Regions from separate parts of the Priestia sp. FSL W8-0524 genome, predicted to be linked through region 1. Evidence: a T-box and tRNA genes for the amino acid it is inferred to sense, from the RefSeq annotation. Region 1 holds a T-box; the other regions hold tRNA genes.
What was found. The T-box of region 1 lies ahead of thrS (threonine--tRNA ligase). A T-box ahead of a tRNA ligase gene usually reads a tRNA of that ligase, here a tRNA-Thr.
Positions count from the first base shown of each region.

Region 1 (2,239 bases):
ATAATGTTCAATCAAGATGGCCATAAAACGTTCAACGGAACCGTATATAGCGCGGTGAATCATTACAGGACGATGCGGTTTATTGTCTTCTCCAATATACATACAGTCAAACTTCTCTGGCATTAAGAAATCAAGCTGAACTGTTCCGCACTGCCAGCTGCGGCCTAAGGAGTCTAAAATATGAAAATCGATTTTCGGCCCGTAAAAAGCCCCGTCTCCTTCATTCACCTGGTAGTCTAATCCTTTTTCATTTAGCACAGATTGAAGCGACTTTTCCGCTTGATTCCATGTTTCAATATCTCCCATAAATTTTTCAGGACGTGTGGATAGTTCCACTTTGTAATCAAAGCCAAAATGTGAATAAAAGTCATGGATAAACGCTAGAATGCGGCTAATCTCAGCTTCAATCTGATTAAGTTCTACGAATAAATGCGCATCGTCCTGTGTGAATGACCGGACTCTTAGCAGTCCGTTTAAAGAGCCCGAAAGCTCGTGACGGTGAACCAATCCAAGTTCTGCGTATCGAATCGGAAGTTCTCGATAGCTTCTTCGCTTGCTGTTAAACAATAAAATGGCTCCCGGACAATTCATCGGTTTAATCGCATAGTTTTGTTTGTCAACATTTGAAAAATACATATTTTCATGATAGTGTTCCCAATGCCCTGATTGTTCCCATAGCTCCTGTTTCATCATGATGGGAGTTTTTATCTCTTGATAGCCTGCTTTGTAATGCTTTTGTTTCCAGTAGTTTTCTAACTCATTTCGAACAATCATTCCGTTAGGTAAGAAAAACGGCATACCAGGAGCTTCTTCCATCGACATAAACAGCTCCAGTTCTTGACCTAATTTTTGATGATTTCGTTTTTCTGCTTCCATTTGTTTTGACATGTTCATTCCTCCAATATGTTTTTATTCAACAAAAAAACCGCACTCATCCCTAGTAAAGGGACGAATGCGGCCGTGGTACCACCCTAATTCCGTAAAATACCTGTATGCATTTTACGCTTAAAAAGATAACGGTTTTACCGGTTGCAGTTTCAGTGTATACACATTCCCCGCCGCAGCTCCAAGGTGGTAAATTCATTTCGTTTTCTAAGGGTTCTCAGCCAGTGACCCTACTCTCTGTAAAGAAAATCCAAAAATGATTCATGTCCTTTTCAATGCTTGTATATTCATTTTTTCTACATAAAAAACCGCACTCATCCCTAGTGAAGGGACGAATGCGGTCGTGGTACCACCCTAATTCCGTAAAATACCTGTATGCATTTTACGCTCAAAAAAGATAACGGTTTTACCGATTGCAGTTTCAGTTATGCACATTCCCTGCAATAGCTCTAAGGTGGTAAATTAGATGATTTCTTAAGGGCTCCCAGCCGCTGACCCTATTCTCTGCGAAGAAAACGGCACCTAATTCATGTCCTTTTCATTGCCAAATAATGTTTGTTAGTTGTTAAAAGTGATTATAGTGTATAAATTTTACAGAAGTCAAGAAATAATTTTTATTTTTTAATATTATAGAATTAATTTATGCTTAAATTCCCGAAAAGTTACTTAGGAATATATGGGCTTAAAAAGTTTTTTATTATAATATTAACACCTGCATTTTATTTTGTTTTTACCTTTATTTTGTAAAAATAAAGGCAAAAAAGAAAGATATTACAAGCACTTATTTGCTTTATCTAAGTATTATTAACGAATTAAAATCCAGTACTGCTCAAATCAGAATAAGTAACATAGCACGAGTATCATCAGTTTTTTTATTTATATACTAAAATATTAAATATACCTTTTTCTACTTACACCAATATTAGGCTTGAACTCGTCGAAACTATTTTTTATCTATCTTTAGACGGAAGCCCCTGGTACATGCTTCCACTTTGCGGAAAAATCCGTTTTTTCCTGAGTTGTTCTTTAAGAATAACATCAAGCTGCCGCTGAATTTTCCTTGTTTCATTTGTTGAAAAATACGGGTAAGCCAAATTTACTGTTTCTAACGGATCCTTGGTCAAATTGTACATTTCAATTTGATCCGGAACCGATGTTTCTTTAAGGTTAGTAAGATCTACCGGGTAACTTTCATATTGCTCTCGGTGGATGACTTCATCTTTTTCGTTAGGTGCTGACCGAAATTGCGGATTATCATGGTATCGAGCGTATTTCCAGATTTCCTTTCCTGCGGCTGATTGAAACTCCACAATGACCGCTTGAATGTGATTAGGCTGAACGACTGACGGATAGC
Region 1 is NZ_JBBOUG010000001.1:2,102,321-2,104,559, reverse strand. Features, by position in the region: gene thrS (threonine--tRNA ligase) at 1-888, opposite strand, end outside; T-box leader at 942-1,170, opposite strand; T-box leader at 1,210-1,436, opposite strand; gene NST66_RS10535 (sulfatase-like hydrolase/transferase) at 1,836-2,239, opposite strand, start outside.

Region 2 (2,239 bases), 2.5 Mb from region 1:
CCGGTGCGTTAACCACTTCGCCACAATCGCCGTCTTAAAATGGTGGCTCGGGACGGAATCGAACCGCCGACACAAGGATTTTCAGTCCTTTGCTCTACCAACTGAGCTACCGAGCCAAACAAAATGGCGGTCCCGACGGGAATCGAACCCGCGATCTCCTGCGTGACAGGCAGGCATGTTAACCGCTACACCACGGGACCACTTTGGTTGCGGGGACAGGATTTGAACCTGCGACCTTCGGGTTATGAGCCCGACGAGCTACCGAACTGCTCCACCCCGCGATGATATGAATATGATATAAATAAATGGCGGAGGAAGAGGGATTCGAACCCCCGCGGGCTTTAACACCCCTGTCGGTTTTCAAGACCGATCCCTTCAGCCGGACTTGGGTATTCCTCCGTATATTTATAACAAATGTAACTTATATGGTAGCGGCGGAGGGAGTCGAACCCACGACCTCACGGGTATGAACCGTACGCTCTAGCCAGCTGAGCTACACCGCCATATTATTCGTTACAATTATTTAATTTCATTGGTGGAGCCTAGCGGGATCGAACCGCTGACCTCCTGCGTGCAAGGCAGGCGCTCTCCCAGCTGAGCTAAGGCCCCATAAATGGTCGGGAAGACAGGATTCGAACCTGCGACCCCTTGGTCCCAAACCAAGTGCTCTACCAAGCTGAGCTACTTCCCGTTTATGGCGCGCCCGAGAGGAGTCGAACCCCTAACCTTTTGATCCGTAGTCAAACGCTCTATCCAATTGAGCTACGGGCGCTTATTAAAATGGTGCCGAGGGCCGGACTTGAACCGGCACGGTAGTCACCTACCGCAGGATTTTAAGTCCTGTGTGTCTGCCAATTCCACCACCCCGGCAGGACTTATATACGTGGAGCGGAAGACGAGGTTCGAACTCGCGACCCCCACCTTGGCAAGGTGGTGTTCTACCACTGAACTACTTCCGCGCATATATGAAATTAAGTAAAGATGCGGGTGAAGGGACTTGAACCCCCACGTCGTAAGACACTAGATCCTAAGTCTAGCGCGTCTGCCAATTCCGCCACACCCGCGTGTGAATATTAAATGGTGAGCCATGAAGGACTCGAACCTTCGACCCTCTGATTAAAAGTCAGATGCTCTACCAACTGAGCTAATGGCTCGAAAAAAATGGTGCCGGCAAGAGGACTTGAACCCCCAACCTACTGATTACAAGTCAGTTGCTCTACCAATTGAGCTACACCGGCGTGCAATCTCTGACTTAAATAGTCGATGATGGAGGATGACGGGATCGAACCGCCGACCCCCTGCTTGTAAGGCAGGTGCTCTCCCAGCTGAGCTAATCCTCCGATATAAAAGCCTGGCAACGTCCTACTCTCACAGGGACAAAGTCCCAACTACCATTGGCGCTAAAGAGCTTAACTTCCGTGTTCGGTATGGGAACGGGTGTGACCTCTTCGCTATCGCCACCAGACATATTATATTATACACTATTATATAAAGAAAGCAATACTTTTTTTCGAAAGATTTATTCTTTCAAAACTAGATAACAGTTTGCTGAGTAAAGCTTACACTTTTAAAGTTTGGTTAAGTCCTCGATCGATTAGTATCAGTCAGCTACACATGTCGCCACGCTTCCACCTCTGACCTATCAACCTGATCATCTTTCAGGGATCTTACTAGCTTGCGCTATGGGAAATCTCATCTTGAGGGGGGCTTCATGCTTAGATGCTTTCAGCACTTATCCCGTCCACACATAGCTACCCAGCGATGCCTTTGGCAAGACAACTGGTACACCAGCGGTGTGTCCATCCCGGTCCTCTCGTACTAAGGACAGCTCCTCTCAAATTTCCTACGCCCACGACGGATAGGGACCGAACTGTCTCACGACGTTCTGAACCCAGCTCGCGTACCGCTTTAATGGGCGAACAGCCCAACCCTTGGGACCGACTACAGCCCCAGGATGCGATGAGCCGACATCGAGGTGCCAAACCTCCCCGTCGATGTGGACTCTTGGGGGAGATAAGCCTGTTATCCCCGGGGTAGCTTTTATCCGTTGAGCGATGGCCCTTCCATGCGGAACCACCGGATCACTAAGCCCGACTTTCGTCCCTGCTCGACTTGTAGGTCTCGCAGTCAAGCTCCCTTGTGCCTTTACACTCTACGAATGATTTCCAACCATTCTGAGGGAACCTTTGGGCGCCTCCGTTACATTTTAGGAGGCGACCGCCCCAGTCAAACTGCCCAC
Region 2 is NZ_JBBOUG010000001.1:4,559,329-4,561,567, forward strand. Features, by position in the region: tRNA gene NST66_RS23795 (tRNA-His) at 1-30, opposite strand, end outside; tRNA gene NST66_RS23800 (tRNA-Phe) at 41-116, opposite strand; tRNA gene NST66_RS23805 (tRNA-Asp) at 125-200, opposite strand; tRNA gene NST66_RS23810 (tRNA-Met) at 205-281, opposite strand; tRNA gene NST66_RS23815 (tRNA-Ser) at 307-399, opposite strand; tRNA gene NST66_RS23820 (tRNA-Met) at 427-503, opposite strand; tRNA gene NST66_RS23825 (tRNA-Ala) at 534-609, opposite strand; tRNA gene NST66_RS23830 (tRNA-Pro) at 615-691, opposite strand; tRNA gene NST66_RS23835 (tRNA-Arg) at 696-772, opposite strand; tRNA gene NST66_RS23840 (tRNA-Leu) at 782-870, opposite strand; tRNA gene NST66_RS23845 (tRNA-Gly) at 885-959, opposite strand; tRNA gene NST66_RS23850 (tRNA-Leu) at 983-1,064, opposite strand; tRNA gene NST66_RS23855 (tRNA-Lys) at 1,079-1,154, opposite strand; tRNA gene NST66_RS23860 (tRNA-Thr) at 1,163-1,238, opposite strand; tRNA gene NST66_RS23865 (tRNA-Val) at 1,268-1,340, opposite strand; rRNA gene rrf (5S ribosomal RNA) at 1,350-1,465, opposite strand; rRNA gene NST66_RS23875 (23S ribosomal RNA) at 1,575-2,239, opposite strand, start outside.
Region 2: it encodes a tRNA-Thr, which carries the amino acid that the T-box ahead of thrS (threonine--tRNA ligase) is inferred to sense. The anticodon was not compared.

Region 3 (2,239 bases), 3.0 Mb from region 1:
AGAACGGGCTCCGATAATCACAATATTCTCGGGCTTGACTTTAGGGGCATAGCCACCAATTCGAGTCAATGCTTCGTCTCCTATACCTATACTTGCCGCCAATGGCATACCGTGAATATTTCCGGAAGGAGACGTATCTGCTGTATTTAAATCTCCGTGTGCATCATACCAAATTACGCCCAAATTTTTATAATGACGACTTACTCCTGCTAGTGTTCCGATAGCGATGCTGTGATCTCCCCCTAGCACTAAAGGAAACCTTTTATTTGTAATAACATCACTTACGGTCTGAGCAAGTCTTTCGCTAGCATCCGCTACAGCTTTTAAATTCTTTAAGTTTGTATTTTCATCACTATGTACTCGTTCAGCTAAGGCAATTTCAATATTCCCTTTATCTTCTACACTATATCCAATATTCTCGATGCGTTCCATAACACCTGCATATCGTATCGCACTTGGCCCCATATCGACCCCTCGGCGAGTTTGACCTAAATCCATTGGTACTCCAATAATTGAAAGCTTATTCATAATATGTCCCCCCATCACAAATGTTGCTACTCTCTTATTGTAACGGCTAAATGAGCGATGGCTCAACTCGACACTTTTTTGAATATATATACAATTCTAATTTGTAGAAACTACACAAAAAAACCTTTAAGCAAATTGCTTAAAGGTTGTACGTTTATATGTATGGTGGAGCCTAGCGGGATCGAACCGCTGACCTCCTGCGTGCAAGGCAGGCGCTCTCCCAGCTGAGCTAAGGCCCCAATATGTTTTTTTATATAGAAATGGAGCGGAAGACGAGGTTCGAACTCGCGACCCCCACCTTGGCAAGGTGGTGTTCTACCACTGAACTACTTCCGCTTATTAAAATGAGCCATGAAGGACTCGAACCTTCGACCCTCTGATTAAAAGTCAGATGCTCTACCAACTGAGCTAATGGCTCTCTATGGCTGGGCTAGCTGGATTCGAACCAACGCATGACGGAATCAAAATCCGTTGCCTTACCGCTTGGCGATAGCCCAATAAAAATGGTGGAGGGGGGCAGATTCGAACTGCCGAACCCGAAGGAGCGGATTTACAGTCCGCCGCGTTTAGCCACTTCGCTACCCCTCCGATATAAATGGTGCCGGCAAGAGGACTTGAACCCCCAACCTACTGATTACAAGTCAGTTGCTCTACCAGTTGAGCTACACCGGCACGGTGGTGGAGGATGACGGGATCGAACCGCCGACCCCCTGCTTGTAAGGCAGGTGCTCTCCCAGCTGAGCTAATCCTCCACTATTATGTAGATAAAAATAAATGGTGACCCGTACGGGATTCGAACCCGTGTTACCGCCGTGAAAGGGCGGTGTCTTAACCGCTTGACCAACGGGCCAGTTGGCTCCACAGGTAGGACTCGAACCTACGACCGATCGGTTAACAGCCGATAGCTCTACCACTGAGCTACTGTGGAATAATAATAGCCTGGCAACGTCCTACTCTCACAGGGACAAAGTCCCAACTACCATCGGCGCTAAAGAGCTTAACTTCCGTGTTCGGTATGGGAACGGGTGTGACCTCTTCGCTATCGCCACCAGACAAATTATATTATACATGATTTGATAAAGAAAGCAAGACTTTTTTGAAAAAGTTTTGTTCTCTCAAAACTAGGTAACAGGTTGCTGAGTAAAGCTTACGCTTTTAAAGTTTGGTTAAGTCCTCGATCGATTAGTATCAGTCAGCTACACATGTCGCCACGCTTCCACCTCTGACCTATCAACCTGATCATCTTTCAGGGATCTTACTAGCTTGCGCTATGGGAAATCTCATCTTGAGGGGGGCTTCATGCTTAGATGCTTTCAGCACTTATCCCGTCCACACATAGCTACCCAGCGATGCCTTTGGCAAGACAACTGGTACACCAGCGGTGTGTCCATCCCGGTCCTCTCGTACTAAGGACAGCTCCTCTCAAATTTCCTACGCCCACGACGGATAGGGACCGAACTGTCTCACGACGTTCTGAACCCAGCTCGCGTACCGCTTTAATGGGCGAACAGCCCAACCCTTGGGACCGACTACAGCCCCAGGATGCGATGAGCCGACATCGAGGTGCCAAACCTCCCCGTCGATGTGGACTCTTGGGGGAGATAAGCCTGTTATCCCCGGGGTAGCTTTTATCCGTTGAGCGATGGCCCTTCCATGCGGAACCACCGGATCACTAAGCCCGACTTTCGTCCCTGCTCGACTTGTAGGTCTC
Region 3 is NZ_JBBOUG010000001.1:5,089,310-5,091,548, reverse strand. Features, by position in the region: gene rocF (arginase) at 1-528, opposite strand, end outside; tRNA gene NST66_RS26675 (tRNA-Ala) at 692-767, opposite strand; tRNA gene NST66_RS26670 (tRNA-Gly) at 790-864, opposite strand; tRNA gene NST66_RS26665 (tRNA-Lys) at 874-946, opposite strand; tRNA gene NST66_RS26660 (tRNA-Gln) at 951-1,025, opposite strand; tRNA gene NST66_RS26655 (tRNA-Tyr) at 1,033-1,116, opposite strand; tRNA gene NST66_RS26650 (tRNA-Thr) at 1,125-1,200, opposite strand; tRNA gene NST66_RS26645 (tRNA-Val) at 1,205-1,280, opposite strand; tRNA gene NST66_RS26640 (tRNA-Glu) at 1,304-1,378, opposite strand; tRNA gene NST66_RS26635 (tRNA-Asn) at 1,382-1,456, opposite strand; rRNA gene rrf (5S ribosomal RNA) at 1,466-1,581, opposite strand; rRNA gene NST66_RS26625 (23S ribosomal RNA) at 1,691-2,239, opposite strand, start outside.
Region 3: it encodes a tRNA-Thr, which carries the amino acid that the T-box ahead of thrS (threonine--tRNA ligase) is inferred to sense. The anticodon was not compared.